One region of the Paenarthrobacter sp. YAF11_1 genome, then DNA from elsewhere that is predicted to be linked to it. Evidence: predicted binding sites of a transcription regulator. Region 1 holds the regulator's gene; each other region holds the start of a gene.
The links. The regulator Rex, encoded in region 1, represses fermentation and respiration genes when NADH is low (regulators of the CRP and FNR family bind a similar motif). The targets are predictions, from matches to a motif close to CTTGTGAANNNNTTCACAAG.

Region 1 (3,940 bases):
GAACTGCTTCCAGGCGAATCCGGCCGCTTGCGACAACGTGAAAGCTTTGCGTTCGTACATCTTGCGGGCTACGTGGAAGAGACTTGCACCCTTCATCAAGGTGTTGTCGACGTCGAAGAAGGCTGCTTCGCCCGTGCGCTTCTGCACGTTGTCCTTCTGCACAGTGGGCTTCTGCACCAAGGCATCTGCGACCACGGCGGCGTTCTTCTCCTCGGGCATGCCTTGAGTCTAGTCAATCGCCGCGGTCCGCGTTCGAGGGCGCACGGTGTCGTGACGGTGCAGCGTGGGATGTGAGAGAGGGTCGGGCCGGTGGGGCGTGGGATGTGAGAGATGGTCGGGCCGGGTGGGCGTGGGATGTGAGAGGGGGTCGGGCCGGTGGGCGTGGGATGTGAGAGATCGTGGGGCCGGTACCTTTGAGGCATGGCTATTCCCGACGTCGTTCTCCTCACCAAAGCTGACTGCCACCTCTGCACCGAGGCGCGTGCCGCCGTCGAGCGTGTCACAAAAAGTCTTGGCGTGCAGTGGACGGAGCAACGGATCGACGACGATCCCCAACTGCAGGACCGTTTCGCGGAAGAGATTCCCGTGGTGCTGGTGGACGGCGTCCAGCGTGACTTTTGGAAGATTGACGAGGAACGGCTCACCCGCACCCTGAAGAAGGTCCTGGAAGGCTGAGGGGTTACCCGTTGGTAATGGCTTTTGTTGAGTCCGGCCGGGGGTCATAGAGTGGAACAACAAAGCGACGCAATGGAGAATACCGTGACTGCGCTGGAACCGTCCCCGGAGGCTGCAACCGGGGACAACGAACCTGCCGCCAAGCAGATCCCGCCCGCGGCTGTGGCCCGGATGACGCTCTATTTGCGCGCGCTCAACTCCCTGTTGGCCGAAGGCGTGGAGCGGGTCTCCTCCGAAGCGTTGGCCGAAGCTTCAGGCGTCAGCTCGTCCACCCTCCGTAAGGACCTTTCCTACGTGGGCTCGTATGGGACGCGCGGTGTCGGCTATGAAGTCCAGTATTTGAGCCGCCACATTGCTGCTGCCCTGGGCCTGACGCATGACTGGAAAGTCGCCATTGTGGGTGCCGGTAACCTCGGCAAGGCACTGGCCCGGTACGGCGGCTTTGAGTCCCGTGGCTTCGACGTCGTAGCCATTTTCGACGCCGACCCCATGGTGATCGGCAACGAAGTGGGCTGGCTGCGCGTCAGCGACTCCGCGGAGCTCGAGCGGGTCCTGGAACGCACCCACACCAACATGGTGGTGCTGGCGCTGCCTGCCACGGTAGCCCAGGCTGTGTGCGACCGCGTGATTGCCGCCGGGATCCGGAGCATCCTCAGCTTTGCGCCGGTGCTGTTGCAGGTCCCTCCGCATGTGAACCTCCGCAAGGTGGACATGGCCACTGAACTCCAGATTCTGGCGTATCACGCACAACGGGCGCAGACACCGGGCCAGGCTGTTTAGCCTTCGCCGGGTCCGCGCCCGCGCTTGCAGCGTCTGAAACTCTGCGTGTTTAGCGGCCGTACGGGTTCTGGTACGGGGTGCCGAAAGGCTGCGCCTTGCGGAAGTACGGGGCCGACGCCGGCAGGTACAGCATGACGATCGCCGCGACTCCCAGCAGGATCACGATGAGCTGCAGGATGCCGTAGGTGGCACCGAACTGGAACAGGCTGGTGAGGCCGAGGACGGAGATGGCGGCGAACACGGTACCCAGGATCCGTGCCCAGTTCTTGCCCTTGCGGACCGGGAAAGCTACCAGGGCGTAGAGGCCGAGGGCCACAACCGCGCCGATGACGGCGCTGATGCCGATCACACCGCGCATGCCTTCCATGGACCCTTCGGGGAGGTCTGTGCCCTGCTGGCTTGCCTGCTGGTTCATGGCGTTGATGAACGCGTCAGCACCGGTGGTGGCCAACAGAAGTGAGCTGATGGCGGAAAGAACGCCGGCTGCAACGATCATCCAGAAGGCGTAGTTGACCATGGGCGGCACAGCGGTGGGACCGGGCTGCTGGCTGGGCCAGTTGGTGTCTTGGCCGTACTGCGGCGCAGCGGGGCCCTGCTGGCCGTACTGCGGTGCAGCGGGGTTCTGCTGGCCGTACTGCGGTGCAGCGGGGTTCTGCTGGCCGTACTGCGGTGCAGCGGGGTTCTGCTGGCCGTACTGCGGCGCGGCGGGCTGACCGTACTGCGGCGCGGCGGGACTCTGCTGGCCATACTGCGGCGCGGCGGGAGCTGCGGGCTGGGTGCCCGGCTGCTCGGGCTGGTTGGCATCGCCCGGGTTTGACGGCGGGTAGGGAGGGTTGCTCATGGCATTCCTTTGCTTGTTCGACTGCGGGTGCGGCCGCCGGGATCAGCAAAATGACCCTGCCCCCAGCGTGGTTCTGCTTCCACCGTACCTCCCGGGTCTGACGCTGCAGATGATCCCACGCAGGTATTTCCGGCTCGCAGCAAAAATCATCATGTTGGCTTACGCCTTCATGATGAAGGCCGCGGCAATCCCGGAGGATTTACCGCGGCCTTCAGCCTGCATTACCGCCGATAAGGCACGACGGCGGCCGTTGCGTCAGCGTTAAGCGTGACCCTTGACTGCCTTGAACCAGAGTTGTGAGTTCGGGAGCCACATCAGGACTACTGCTACAGCACTGACGAGGAAGCCGAACCAGTTGCTGCCGAGGCCCGTGCTGGAGCCGCCGGCACTGGCTGCACTGAAGATGGTGAGGAGCAAGGAGATACCGGCCACGATGGTGAGTGCGAGGCGGGCCCACTCTTTCCCTTCCTTCATCTTCATTGCCAGGACCACCTGTGCGGCTGCTACGGCCAGGGTGAGGATGAGGATGATCAGCAGGATTGCTGCAACGCCCGGGGCGAACGCGAAGAGGGCGATGATCGCGAAGAATCCGATCAGCCCGAACAACAGGCCCAGGAGTCCGGAGATCACCCAGATGAAGTAGGAAACCTTCAGCTCGGTGGGGAGGCCCTGGGTCTTGAACATCCCGGAGAATCCGCCCTGGGGCATGACGTCGTTGAAGTTCCGGGGCCCGTCGGTGGGCATTTCGAAGTGGAAACCAGGCTGTCCAGGGCCTGCCTGTGGCGGGCCGGGCTGTGCCGGGCCGGGCTGTGAATATTGGCCCGGTTGCGACGGCGGCTGGTAACCCTGGGGTGGCTGGTAGCCCTGCGGAGGCTGGTAACCCGCAGGAGGAACATTGCCGGGCTGCGGAGGCTGGGAGCCGGGCTGCTGTGGCTGTGGTGCTTCGTCTGGGGTACTCATGGCATCACTGTAGACCGCAGGTTGAAGGTTGCATAGGAACTTCGGAGCCAACTCGCAGGTAAATACAGGCTGTTTGCCGAACAATTGCGGGGTGACGTCCGGATATGCGAAACGGCGCCCCCACAGCGTGAACTGTGCAGGGCGCCGTTTGGCTTGCCTGGCTACGGATCCGCGTCTTGTTGGCCATCCTCTGCGAAGTGCGGTGTGGATGGCGAACAAGGGCGGGACCCGTGCGCCGGGGCCGGGGTGGAGGGACTATGCGGCGGCCGGTGCGATGAAGGCGAGTTCCAGGTTGATGACAACCTTGTCGCTGACCAGTACGCCACCGGCTTCGAGGACGGCGTTCCAGGTGAGGCCGAAGTCCTTGCGGCTGATGGTGGTTTCGCCGGAAACGCCGGCGCGGGTGTTGCCGAAGGGATCCACTGCGACGCCGTTGAATTCGGTCTCGATGGAAACTTCCTTGGTCACGCCCTTGATTGTGAGATCGCCCACGAGGTCGAAGCTGTTGCCGTTGGCCTTGACGTGCCGGGATACGAACGTGATTTCCGGGAACTTCTCCACGTCGAAGAAGTCTTCGCCCTTGACGTGGCCGTCGCGGTTGACGTCGCCGGAGTCGAAGCTGGCGGTCTGGATGGTGGCGGTGACCTTGGAGTCGGTCAGGGCTTCGCCAACCTCAAGGGTGGC
Region 2 (3,940 bases), on a different contig from region 1:
TGATTCCGGACTCGACGCAAGGCCAACCCGAGAAGTGACCCCACTGCGGCACCAATGGCCCAGACCGGGAGCAGGCTGTAACCGAAGAAGATGATGGCCCATCCTGGTGCTTGAATACCCCAGGAGGCGCAGAACGTCAGGTGGGCTACGGCGATCCCCATAGCCAGTCCCTTGCCGCCAAGCACCACCCGGTCCTTGGACCCGTATGGCCATTCTCCGGACGGGCTCCGCGTCGCCAAAGAGTACTCATCCTCGTCAGTCCACGGGTCCTGGCTCATGGTTATCCTCCTGGACAGTGAGCGAGCGTCCGGCCTAAGGGTCCATTATGTGCGAGAGGGATTGTCGTTGATTCGTACCAGTTTCCAGATGGCCAAGCGACCAACGCCGGCTGCGACGGCTATGGACAACGAGAACATCAGTGGACCCGTCGAGGAGAGTCCCCCAAACGGTGCGCACATGAGCAAACCGGTGGCAAAAAATGCGGCCACGTGAACCCATTGCTGCCTCATGCGACGCAGGGCCAAGCCGAGAAGTGATCCCACACCGGCACCGATGGCCCATGACGGGAGCAGGCTGTACATGAAGAAGATCACGGCCCATTCCGGACCCTGGATGGATAGCAAAATACTGAACGTCAGGTGCGAAACGGCGATTCCAACTGCGAGTCCTTTGCCGCCCAGCACCACTCTGTCCTTCGGCCCGTAAAGCCAACCGGTGGACGGGCTCCTAGCGGCCAACGCGTAGTCCTCATTGGTTGACCAGGGTTCCTGACTCATGAATACCTCCGGGGATGTGAGAGACGGTTCGCTTTAAAGTGCGGTTATGTGAGAGAAGGTTCGCTTGAAAGTGCGGTTATGTGAGAGAGGGTTCGGTTGAAAGGGCGGTTATGTGAGAGACGGTTTGGGGTGCGTCCCCGCGATCTGGTTGAGCGCGACGGCCAGCGCGGGGTATTGGAAAGAGAAACCTGCGTCGATCAACTTCCGGGGCTCTACCCAGCGGCTCTTCAGCACCAGCTCCGTCTGTGTCCGGATCAGGACTGCGCCGGCCTCCAGCAGCCATGCTGGCGTCGGGATGCCAAAAGGGACACCCAGGCTCTGCCGAACCAGCGACATCAGTTCGCGGTTGTCCACGGGGTAGGGCGACGCTGCGTTCACGGGACCCGTCACTCCGGCATCCGCGTGGATAAACACCACCGCACGGAACAAGTCCTCGACATGGATCCAGCTGAACTTCTGGGTGCCCGGGCCCATGTGACCACCTAAGCCAAGCCTGGCCAGGTTCCGGAGGGGGCTCATGACGCCACCGGCCCCCAACACGATCGCAATGCGCAGCGGCACCTTCCGCGTAACCGGAACAGCAGCCGCCGTTAACTCGTCCTCCCAAGCGCGGGCCACATCCACGGAGAACCCGCTGCCAAGTTCGCCCGAAACCTCTGATTGTGGGTGATCTTCCGCGTGCCTGTAGATGGTTCCAGTACTCGAGTTGATCCACGTCCGGGGCGGTTCGGCGCACGCAGCAACAGCTTGAGCCAGCGTCCGCGTGGTCAAGACCCGGGAGTCCATGATCTCGCGCCGGTGCTTCTCGTCGTAGCGGCAATTCACAGACCGTCCGGCGAGGTTTATCAGCAGTTCGGCGCCGTCCAGCACTTTGGTGACGGCGCCGTCGTCGTCCCAACGCGCGTCAGCCGAAGCGTCCCGCCCAACCGTCTTGACCTGCCAACCTTCTTCAAGAAACCGACGCCGGAAGTAACTGCCGATGAAGCCGGTAGCGCCGGCGATCACCATTGTCCGCCGCATCACGAATCTTCCTTGACGGTGCGCACGAGTCCCAGGACGTCGTCGAACACCTTGCTGGCACCCGGAATCTTGGCCAGTGACAGGCCGCGCGCCACCAGCGGGGCCGCGCCGTTGATCAGTTTCCGCGTACGCCGTTGTCCCTCGGATCGGTCGTAAACCCAGAACAGCGCGACGCCCATGTACGCCAGCCACAGCAGCTCTGGCAGATCTCCGCGCAGCTTCTTCGCGACGGCGGGGGAGGAACCTTCGACGGCGGACCGGAAGATCGCGAGCGACGCCTCGCGGGCGGCGGTGGACGCTTCGCCGAACGGGTTGACGGGCGACGACGGCCGGATCGCCGTGGCAATGAAATCGGAACCGAACTGGTGGTACGGCGCCATGACGTCGATTCCGGTGTGCAGCACTGCTTTCAGGCGCCCTGCGAGATCCTGGACGTTTTCGAGCGCCTGCGCCGCCACCACGGCGTGTTCGTCCTGCACCTGGATGTACAGCTCCTGGACCAGCTCGTCCTTGGATGCGAAGTAGTAGTAGGCGTTCCCGACGGAGACCCCCGCTTCCTGGGCAATGGCTCGCATGGTGGTCTTCTCGAAGCCGATTTCGCGGAACATCTTCAGCGCCACATCGGCCACCAATTGGCGGGTCTGCTCACTCTTTTGTGCCATGGTGCCGCTCCTCAAGCGAAGTTTTGAACGTGTTCAAGAACGAGTATGGCACATTTCTGAACGTGTTCAAAAGTGGGGGTGAGAGAGGGTTTGGTTTAAGCCCGCGGGATGTGATCGAGCGTTTGGTTCAAGCACGTGGGAGGTGAGAGAGGGCTGCTCGGAAGGGCGTGGGATGTGAGTGAGCGTTGGGGTGAAGGGGTGGGAGAATGGAATCGGTGCCGGGCCGGATGCCCCACCAACCACAGTGCTAATACAGCGGGGCACCACAACAAAGGAGCCTGCGCGAACCACTACGAAATGGATGACCCATGCCCTCGCCCTCAGGCTCCAGTACTTTGAGCAAGCCCGCGCCGCGCTTCGCGTCGATCGGCTCCCCGTATTTCGGCATCATGCTGGCCATCATGGCCGTGGTGTTGATCTTGTCCAATATCGGCGCGTCCAAGGGCGTAGTGCTCGGACCGATCATCACTGACGGCGGGTTCTTCCTGTTCCCGATCGCCTACATCCTGGGCGACGTGATGAGCGAGGTCTACGGCTTCAAAGTTGCACGCAAAGCGATCATTACCTCGTTCGCGCTCTCGGTGTTTGCATCCCTCTGCTACTGGATCATCATTGTGCTTCCCGGCTTCAGCGACGAGTACGGCACAAGCAAGCAGGCCGCCATCGAAGGCGCGCTTGGACCAGTGCCGCAGATCGTTCTCGCCTCGCTGCTTGCGTTCCTTGCCGGACAGACCATCAACTCCTGGATCCTCGTGAGGATGAAGGCCCGCACCGGCGAAAAAAGCCTGTGGGCACGACTGATGGGCTCCTCCGTGGTGGGCGAACTGGTGGACACCCTGATCTTCTGCAGCATCGCGGCGTCGGTCATCGGCATCACGGACTTCGGCTCATTCCTGAACTACGCCCTGGCCGGCTTCGTCTACAAGACGGCCGTGGAGTTCCTTTTCGTACCCGTCACCGTACTGGTGGTCGGCTGGATCAAGAAGCGCGAGCCGAGCTACGGGGTAGCGGCAGCCTAGTCTGCAACGGGAGCCCATCTCGATGGCTCGCTGCGCATTAGACGGTTCCTACCATCGAATGCGCAGCGAACCATCGAAACGGCCGAGCCGTCAGGAGTAGTACCGGCCCAACGTCTCCGCCTTGAACTCGAAGAAGTCCCCGGATTCGATGGCCAACCGGGCATCGTCCACCATCTTCACCACGAAGCGCTCGTTGTGGATGGAAATCAGCGTCGCCGAGAGCATTTCCTTGGCCTTGAACAGGTGGTGGATGTAGGCCCGTGAGTAGTTCACGCACGTGTAGCAGTCGCAGCCATCCTGCAACGGCCCGAAGTCCGTCTTGTAGCGAGCCCCGGACAGGTTGAACCGGCCAAACGGTGTGTAGAACGCCGAGTTTCGGGCAACCCGGGTGGGCGAGACACAGTCAAAGGTGTCGGCGCCGTTCTCGATGGCCGTGAAGATGTCGTCCGGCTCTGAGATCCCC
Region 3 (3,940 bases), on a different contig from region 1:
ACAAACCGCCGTGATTCACCAGGTTCCCCAGTCCCGGTGCCACGCCGCCGCCGTCGCCCGTTTGGAAGCCGAACACCACGATCGCCGCACCGCCCACGATCATGGCGATGATCGCCACCACCTTGATGAGCGAGAACCAGAACTCGAGTTCGCCGAACACCTTCACGCTGAGCAGGTTCATGGCGCCGAGGAACAGAATGATGGCCAGAACCCAGATCCATCTGTCCACTTGGGGGAACCAGAAACCCATATAGATACTGAAAGCGGTGACGTCGGCGATGGCCACAATGGCCATCTCGAACACGTACGTCCACCCGGTCACGAAACCCGCAAACGGTCCCAGATACCTGGACGCATACTGGCCGAAGGACCCGGAAACGGGGTGTCGGACGGCCATCTCGCCGAGTGCCCGCATCACCATGAACACGGCCGCGCCGCCAATGATGTAAGCAAGGAGGACGGCCGGGCCGGCTTTCTGAATCGCAGAAGCAGAGCCGTAGAAGAGGCCCGTGCCGATTGCGGATCCGAGGGCCATGAAGCGGATGTGGCGGACGTTCAGGCCTCGGCTGAGCGCCGTACCCGCGGCCTGGAGAACAGAGCTCTCCGCGGCCAGCTTGGTTTGTTGCATAGTAAAACCTTCTCGTCTTTGGGAGGGGATCGCTATCCAGCACATCACTTTTGGGCCTCTTGTGATCGGACTCACGGGGGTTTGGTGTCTTTGATCGCAGACACTGCGGCTTTGGCGGATAGGACGGCTTTTGGAGGGTGGTCAAAGTCATAGTCTCCGTTCGGATATGATGACCGCGGACAGCTCATCAAACCGGTCAGGCATCCCTCGCTTTTCAGCGTCGCCCACTTGAATTCAGCGCTGCCACCGCATCCTTATGGGGGACTTTTGATTTCTGTACTTCGTCACACTCGACGCCGTTGGGCCGCTGCCGTTGTTGCCCTTGTGGCTGGCGCGTCTTTGCTCTTCGCAGCCCCCGCGCAGGCTTACGACACTCCTGATTTTGAGGTTCCCAGCGCATCGCAAGCTCCAGTCCCGTATGTTGAACGGGCCTCCGACGCGGCGGGCGTACTTGAGCTGTGGAGGACGGGTGGCCCGGCCACCCGCGCAGCAGCGGCGTCGGCCCTCGTGGGCGGCGAAAGTGCGGTCCAGGCATTCGTCGACGGCGGACAGGACGCCCCGCTGGCAGCGGACCGCAAGCAGCTGGTCACCGAGCTGACGGAGCGGGGGAGCGAGCATGTTCGGTCCGTTGCCCAGAAGATCCTTGCCACCGGTGATCCGGTCAGGATCGATGCCTTCCTTGCAGAGGGCTGGGCTGGGACATGGCGGGGCGACCTCAGGACTGTGACCGCGTACTTCCTTAACTACGGCAACGTCCACGTTCGCCGTGAGGCCGCAAAGAGCCTCGATGAAGGCGACAAAGCCGTGGAGCAGTTCGTCCTGACCGGGTGGAGGAACAAAGCGAAGATGGCAGACCGCCAATCGGCATATGGCCTCATCGCTTCCGGGAATCCTGCCGTTTCTGTCGCGGCCAAGGCAGCGCTGGCAACCGACGACTCTGAAATTGTGGCTGATTTCCTTCGCTACGGGCAGTTCGTTGCAGGCGACCATCACACTGAGTCGGCTGCCGTTTCTGCACTGCTCCAGCAGGTCAAAGACGATCTCAAGGCCAACCCCGCAGGAGCCGCAGCAGTCGCCGACCGGGCGAAGACCGCCGTCGAGCAAGCGCGAAACACCGCCGTGGCTGCACGGAAAGCAGACACGACACGTCTGACTGTTGATCGTGATCTCCTCAGTGCCCAGGCTGGTCCGCGAAATGTCCTGGACAGCGCAACCGCGGTTTCCGAGAAGCCGTTCAAGGAAACGTTCGCAAAGGCTGCCAAGGAGTTGCCCGGGCTTCTGGCGACCGTTTCGGCGCCCGGTGCCGACCTTGATGCGCTGATCAAGGAAGCCCGGCAGGTCACACTGGATCTAGTACTGGTTGGCACGCCTGAAGTGAAGAAGGCAGCCGAGGCCGCGATGTTGGGTGGCGATGCAGCGATCAAGAACTTCGTGGCCAAGGGCCACGCAGAAGCAATTGCGCGGGATTCAAGCGGAGTATCCGCTTTCGGCGCGGACCGCCAGCGCGTTTACCAACTGCTGGACCTCGGTGGCAGCCACGTGAACAAGGCGGCGGACCTTGCCCTGGGATCCACCAACCATGCGGCTGTCCGCTACTTCCTTGAGTATGGTTTCGCTACTGCACAAGACCTGGACGACCGCATCCTTGCCTACGCCACTCTCGACAAGGGTGCGGAACGGCGGGCAGCCGCCACTGTGGCGCTGGAGGGCAGCCGGGCTGACCTGCGGGCATTCGCCACCACCGGGCAGTTTGCTGCTGCCAAGCGCGACGAAGCCACCGCCGCCCACGTTGCCTCGATTGACGCCATGCTTGCCGAACTCGCCGGGTTGGCAGACAAGGCAGCGGTCGACGCCGGTATAGCAGCCGACGCTGCGAAAGCCGCCGAAGCAGCCCGTCAGGCAGAGGCAGCGAGGGCTGCTGAAGCGGCCAGAGCCGCCGCAGCGGCGGAGCAGGAGCGCGGAAAGCTTCCGTTGAACGTACCGATGGTTGATTCTTCCGAACTGTTCGGAGCAGCTCCCACTGTGGTGCCGTGGCCGCAGGCGCCCGTTTCCGCCGTCGCGCTTCCCGTCACCGGGGAGGCTCCGGACGGCGAGCCTGTTGACGCTGAACGTCCTGACATCACAGATGTCGACGTCCCGCCGGCTGCGACGTGGCCCAGCGAGTCGACGTCGGCGGAGTCTTTGTCGCAAGAGGCGGCCGCACCCTTGGCTGCTTCCTCCTCCGGTTTGGGTGGCTGGACCATCGGCCTGATTGCGGCGTTGGTTCTGGCTGCTGCCGGTGCCATCACGTTCCTGCTGCGTCGGAAAGGTTCAGTCCCGGTGCCGGCACCCGTAAAGCCGGGCACCGCGGGCACTGCCCCCAAGCCCAAGCCGTAGCCCTCGCCTGGCCCCGCCCCTGCCAGAACCCCAACCGGGGGCCTGGGCAAGCCCGGTGTCTGGCACTCCAGACACCGGGCAAGCCCAACGGGTTGGCTGCGCAGCCCGGCAGGGTGCACGCTTGAGTACGGGATACCGGACAGTCGATGGTCCGCTGGTCCCGAACCCTGAGCAGTGAGGAACCATGACAACGTCGCCAGTGGCACCGGGCAAGGCCACTTCCAAAGTCCCTGCCGCCGAGAACACCCTGCGGATACTGAAGCTGCTGGCCTCGCGACGCGGGCCGATGGCGGCGTCAAACATTGCCACGGCACTGGGCTTGCCGCGATCCAGTGTCTACCACCTGTTGGGGGTGATGGAAGCCAACGGCTTCGTCCTGCACCTCCACGAAGAGCAGCGATACGGGCTCGGCATCAGCGCTTTCGAACTCAGCTCGGCATACTCTCGCCAGGAGCCTTTGTCCCGGCTTGGGCGGCCCATGCTCGCGTCACTGGTTGATGTGATCGGTGAGAGTGCGCACCTCGCGGTGCTCCATGGCCGGGACGTCCTCTACATCGTGGAGGAACGCGCCAAGAACCGCCCCAGCCTGGTGACCGACGTCGGGGTCCGCCTGCCCAGCCACCTCACGGCGTCAGGCCGAGCGATCCTCGCCGCCCTTCCAAAGTCGCAGGTCCGTGCGCTGTATCCAAACGCCGCCGCCTTCACTTCGCGGCATGAGGTGGAGTTCCCCATCATGAAGTACTCCGCGTTGTCGTCTCACCTCGATCAGGTGCGGCAGCGTGGCTATGCCACGGAGAACGGCGAAATCACGCCGGGGTTCTGCTCCATCGCCGCCGCAGTAACGGACCACGTTGGATGGCCGACGGCGGCAGTCGCCGTCACGTTCTTGGAGGACAAAGTGCCGGCTGAGCAATGGCCGGTGCTCGCTTCACGTAT
Region 4 (3,940 bases), on a different contig from region 1:
CCGGCAGCGACAAGCGGAGGTAAGCGTGGCGAAAGCAGCACCGGCAGAACAATTGAAATTGCTTGAACTGCAGGGGCTGGATGCCAAGCTGAAGTCGCTGGCCGGCCGTCGGAGAGTCCTGGAGACGGATCCCCGGATCACGGACCTCACGGATGCGCTGAACGTGGCCAACGGCGAACTCGGGGCGGCCAAGGTTGCCGTCCATGACGCCGAGGCCGAACTTCGCCGGGCGGAAGCCGACGTGGAGCAAGTAGCCACCCGCATTGAACGCGACGAGACCCGACTCAACAGCGGCACCGGGCTGTCCAAGGATCTGGTGGCGCTCCAAAGCGACATTGCCTCACTGAACAAGCGTCGCTCGGACCTTGAAGACGTGGAGCTCGAAATCCTGGAGCGCTTGGATACCTTGCGCGAGCGTCAGGCCGCCCAGCAGTCGATCGTTGATGACATCCAGGGATCATTCGGCAGCATCCGCGCTGAACTGGATGAAGCCATTGCCGAGATTGCCGCGGAAGAAACAGTGGTTCGGGGACGGCGGGCCGCATTCGCCGAAACCCTGGACGCCGGATTGCAGGCCATTTATGAAAAGACCATCGCCAAGCGCGGCGTAGGCGCTGCCCGTTTGTTCCACGGCAAATCCGAAGGCTCGGGCATGATGCTCAGCCCGGGCGACCTCGCCGAGGTCAAGGCTGCGGCAGAGGACGATATTGTCTTCTGCCCGGACTCCGGGGTCATCCTGGTCCGTTCGGCCGACTGGAACTGACCGCGTCCTACCCTCTTCGGTCCGAACTCAGCTGGACAGGATGATGTTGAGCGCGTGGGGCTTCCGGGCTGAGCCCTCAACAAGTTCCGCCGTCCAGACTTCGCTGGCAGCCTTCAGGAGCTGACCCGGGGTTGAAGGCGCCTTGCCACGCCGGGTCAGCAAGTGTCGCGCCAGTTCGCCGCGTGTGTGCTTGGCGAAGTGGCTCACCACTGTGCGCTTGCCGTTTGCTTCGTTAAAAACGTTGACGTTGACGGTCTGCGCAGCCGGGGGAGCCCATGCGGCGGCGTAGGTGCTGGAACGGCAATCCACCAGGAGCTCGCCGTCGGCACGTGAGGCGAGTGCGGCGTTCAGTTGCGGCTTCCAGTAGGAGGCGAGGCGTCCGACGTCGGGCAGTGCCGTTCCCATGGACAGGCGGTAGGCGGGCACGTGGTCGCCAAAGCCGATGGCGCCCCAGAGGGCGGATACCACCAGGATGGAATCAGTGGCCTTGCGGCGCTGGGTTGGCGTCATGCTGTCATAGCCCAGGGCGTCGTAGAGCACCCCCGAATACACCTGGTGCGCAGGGGCAGCCGGCTCGGTATGGAGACGGGTATTACGTTCGACGTCGTCCCGCAACGAGGCGCCGACGCCCAGCAGGGAAAGTGCGTCCTCGTGTGCGCTCACTGTGCCCAAGGCCTCGAGCACTTTTGACCTGTAAGGATTCAGCTCCGGAAAGCTCAGCGACTCCCACTCGATGACGGGACCTTTGGGGGCGGGGGTCTTGCCTTCGGAAGGCGGCAGCAGAATCAGCACCAGTCGATATTACCGCCGGACTTTGGCACGTCCGGACGCCGGTAGACTGGACAACGGATGGGTCGACCAGGCGGTCGCGCGTCACGAAAGTGGCTCGAGGAACGTCCGGGCTCCGTAGGGCAGGGTGGTGGGTAACGCCCACTCGGGGTAACCCGCAGGCCAGTGCCACAGAGAACAGACCGCCTGCGCTGCGTGATGATTTCATCGCGCAGCAGCAGGTAAGGGTGAAACGGTGGTGTAAGAGACCACCAGCTCCCTGGGTGACCGGGGAGGCTAGGTAAACCCCACCCGGAGCAAGGCCAGACAGGACACGCTTGAGGGCTGCTCGCCCGAGTGTCCGGGTAGGCTGCTGGAGGGCGTCGGCAACGGCGTTCGTAGATGGATGGCCGCCACTCCCTTTCCGGTAACGGAAGGGGATGACAGAACCCGGCGTATCGGTCGACCCATCCATTTATGACTGCCGCAAACAGCCGTGTGAGTGATTTCACGCCGCTGGGCGGCCTACGCCCCCTCCTTCCACCCTAGAATGGTTACTGAACGTAGATGTTCTGCCGCCGGGACTGCGTTCGCAGCCGGCGGATTTTTCTTTGCTCTCGTTCAAGGCGCTGTGGGTGGACCGAAGCCCGCCGGCGCATGTGCCGCAGGACTACTCCGGGCGGCCGCTGCCATCTGCATACGAGGACGTATGTGGTTGACCCAAGGAAGGTAGTTCTGTGAGCCAGACGTCAGATTCTTGTCTTGATAAGTGGATGGGCCGGGAGGCTCTCGCCGAGGCCATGATTCCGGTGATCGGCCGGCTGTACCGGGAAAACAACGTGGTCACCAGCATCCATGGCCGGAGCCTGATCAACAAGTCCACCATGAACATCCTCAAGGCACACCGCTTTGCCCGCCGGATGAGCAACCACGAGCTCCTGCTCGAAGAGACCGCGCCCCTGCTGAACGCCCTGTCGGAGCTGGAACTCGGCGCAGCAGCCATTGACATTGCACGTTTGACCGAGAAGTACCGGGCAGAAGGCAATGGCGCCTCCCTGGATGAGTACCTGCGTGCAGAGCTTGCTGAGATCGTGGGCAAGCGCGGCGCTGACGACCGCACCAGCACCGACGTCGTACTTTACGGCTTTGGCCGCATCGGCCGCCTCTTGGCCCGCATCCTCATTGAAAAGGCTGGGGGCGGCCACGGCCTGCGACTCCGCGCGATCGTAGTGCGCAAGGGTGCCGAGAACGATCTTGTGAAGCGCGCCAGCCTGCTGCGCCGCGACTCCGTTCACGGTTCCTTCGAAGGCACCATCCGCGTGGATGAGGAAGCCAACACCATCACCGCCAATGGCGTGCAGGTCCAGGTCATTTACTCGGACAACCCCGCCACGGTGGACTACACCGCTTACGGCATCAAGGACGCCCTGGTAGTAGACAACACGGGCCGCTGGCGCGATGCCGAAGGTCTCTCCCAGCACCTGCAGAGCAAGGGTGCTGCCCGCGTCCTGCTCACCGCACCCGGCAAGGGCGACCTCAAGAACATCGTCCACGGCATCAACCACCGGGACATCGCGGACGATGACAAGATCGTCACTGCCGCTTCCTGCACTACCAACGCCATCACCCCCGTGCTCAAGGCCATCAACGACAAGTTCGGCATCATCCACGGCCACGTGGAAACAGTGCACTCGTTCACCAACGACCAGAACCTGATCGACAACTTCCACAAGGGCGATCGCCGCGGACGTTCCGCTGCGCTGAACATGGTCATCACCGAAACCGGTGCCGCCAAGGCCGTGGCCAAGGCTCTCCCGGAACTTCAGGGCAAGCTGACAGGCAATGCCATCCGCGTTCCCACGCCCGATGTTTCCATGGCGATTCTTAACCTGAATCTGGAGAAGGGCACCACGCGGGACGAAGTGAATGACTTCCTCCGCGAAATGTCATTGCACTCGGATCTTCGGAAGCAGATCGATTACATCGATTCTCCCGATGTTGTCTCCACGGACTTCGTCGGCTCGCGCCGTGCAGGCATTGTCGACGGCCTGGCAACGATCTCCAACGACAAGAACCTCGTACTTTATGTTTGGTACGACAACGAGTTCGGCTACTCCTGCCAGGTTGTCCGCGTCATGGAGGAAATGGCCGGCGTCAACCCGCCGTCCTTCCCTGCCCGCGACGTCGTGGCTCCCATTGCCGTTCTTGAAGCGGCCGGCGCCTAGGACCTCTGAAGTATCCTCAGGTTTCCCGGCTGCGTCACTGGTATCAGCCGGGAAACCTGACCAAAATGGGTTCATGGAAAACGAATCAACCCTGGAACATGAAACCACGCTTGAACACGCGCTGGACGTAGCCCGCGCCAATCACAAGCAAGCCCAAAAACTCCTGGATCAGGCTGTCGCGGCC

Region 2: a site for Rex is predicted at 2,512-2,531, ahead of AB4Y77_RS12790 (queuosine precursor transporter). Genes of this name have one in related genera too.
Region 3: a site for Rex is predicted at 687-706, ahead of AB4Y77_RS14420 (ALF repeat-containing protein). Genes of this name have one in related genera too.
Region 4: a site for Rex is predicted at 2,027-2,046, ahead of AB4Y77_RS20985 (glyceraldehyde-3-phosphate dehydrogenase). Genes of this name have one in related genera too.

What each region holds. Positions count from the first base shown of each region.
Region 1 covers NZ_JBFRDF010000005.1:124,727-128,666, forward strand. The annotation lists gene AB4Y77_RS10405 (HAD family hydrolase) at 1-219, opposite strand, end outside; gene AB4Y77_RS10410 (glutaredoxin family protein) at 421-675, shown strand; gene AB4Y77_RS10415 (redox-sensing transcriptional repressor Rex) at 748-1,455, shown strand; gene AB4Y77_RS10420 (hypothetical protein) at 1,505-2,296, opposite strand; gene AB4Y77_RS10425 (hypothetical protein) at 2,558-3,256, opposite strand; gene AB4Y77_RS10430 (YceI family protein) at 3,512-3,940, opposite strand, start outside.
Region 2 covers NZ_JBFRDF010000007.1:118,243-122,182, reverse strand. The annotation lists gene AB4Y77_RS12810 (hypothetical protein) at 1-278, opposite strand, end outside; gene AB4Y77_RS12805 (hypothetical protein) at 324-776, opposite strand; gene AB4Y77_RS12800 (TIGR01777 family oxidoreductase) at 885-1,799, opposite strand; gene AB4Y77_RS12795 (TetR/AcrR family transcriptional regulator) at 1,796-2,458, opposite strand; gene AB4Y77_RS12790 (queuosine precursor transporter) at 2,767-3,477, shown strand; gene tgt (tRNA guanosine(34) transglycosylase Tgt) at 3,568-3,940, opposite strand, start outside.
Region 3 covers NZ_JBFRDF010000008.1:206,624-210,563, forward strand. The annotation lists gene AB4Y77_RS14415 (amino acid permease) at 1-628, opposite strand, end outside; gene AB4Y77_RS14420 (ALF repeat-containing protein) at 896-3,004, shown strand; gene AB4Y77_RS14425 (IclR family transcriptional regulator) at 3,189-3,940, shown strand, end outside.
Region 4 covers NZ_JBFRDF010000017.1:71,938-75,877, reverse strand. The annotation lists gene AB4Y77_RS21000 (zinc ribbon domain-containing protein) at 26-763, shown strand; gene AB4Y77_RS20995 (YaaA family protein) at 791-1,555, opposite strand; RNA gene rnpB (RNase P RNA component class A) at 1,614-2,005, shown strand; gene AB4Y77_RS20985 (glyceraldehyde-3-phosphate dehydrogenase) at 2,269-3,756, shown strand; gene AB4Y77_RS20980 (hypothetical protein) at 3,830-3,940, shown strand, end outside.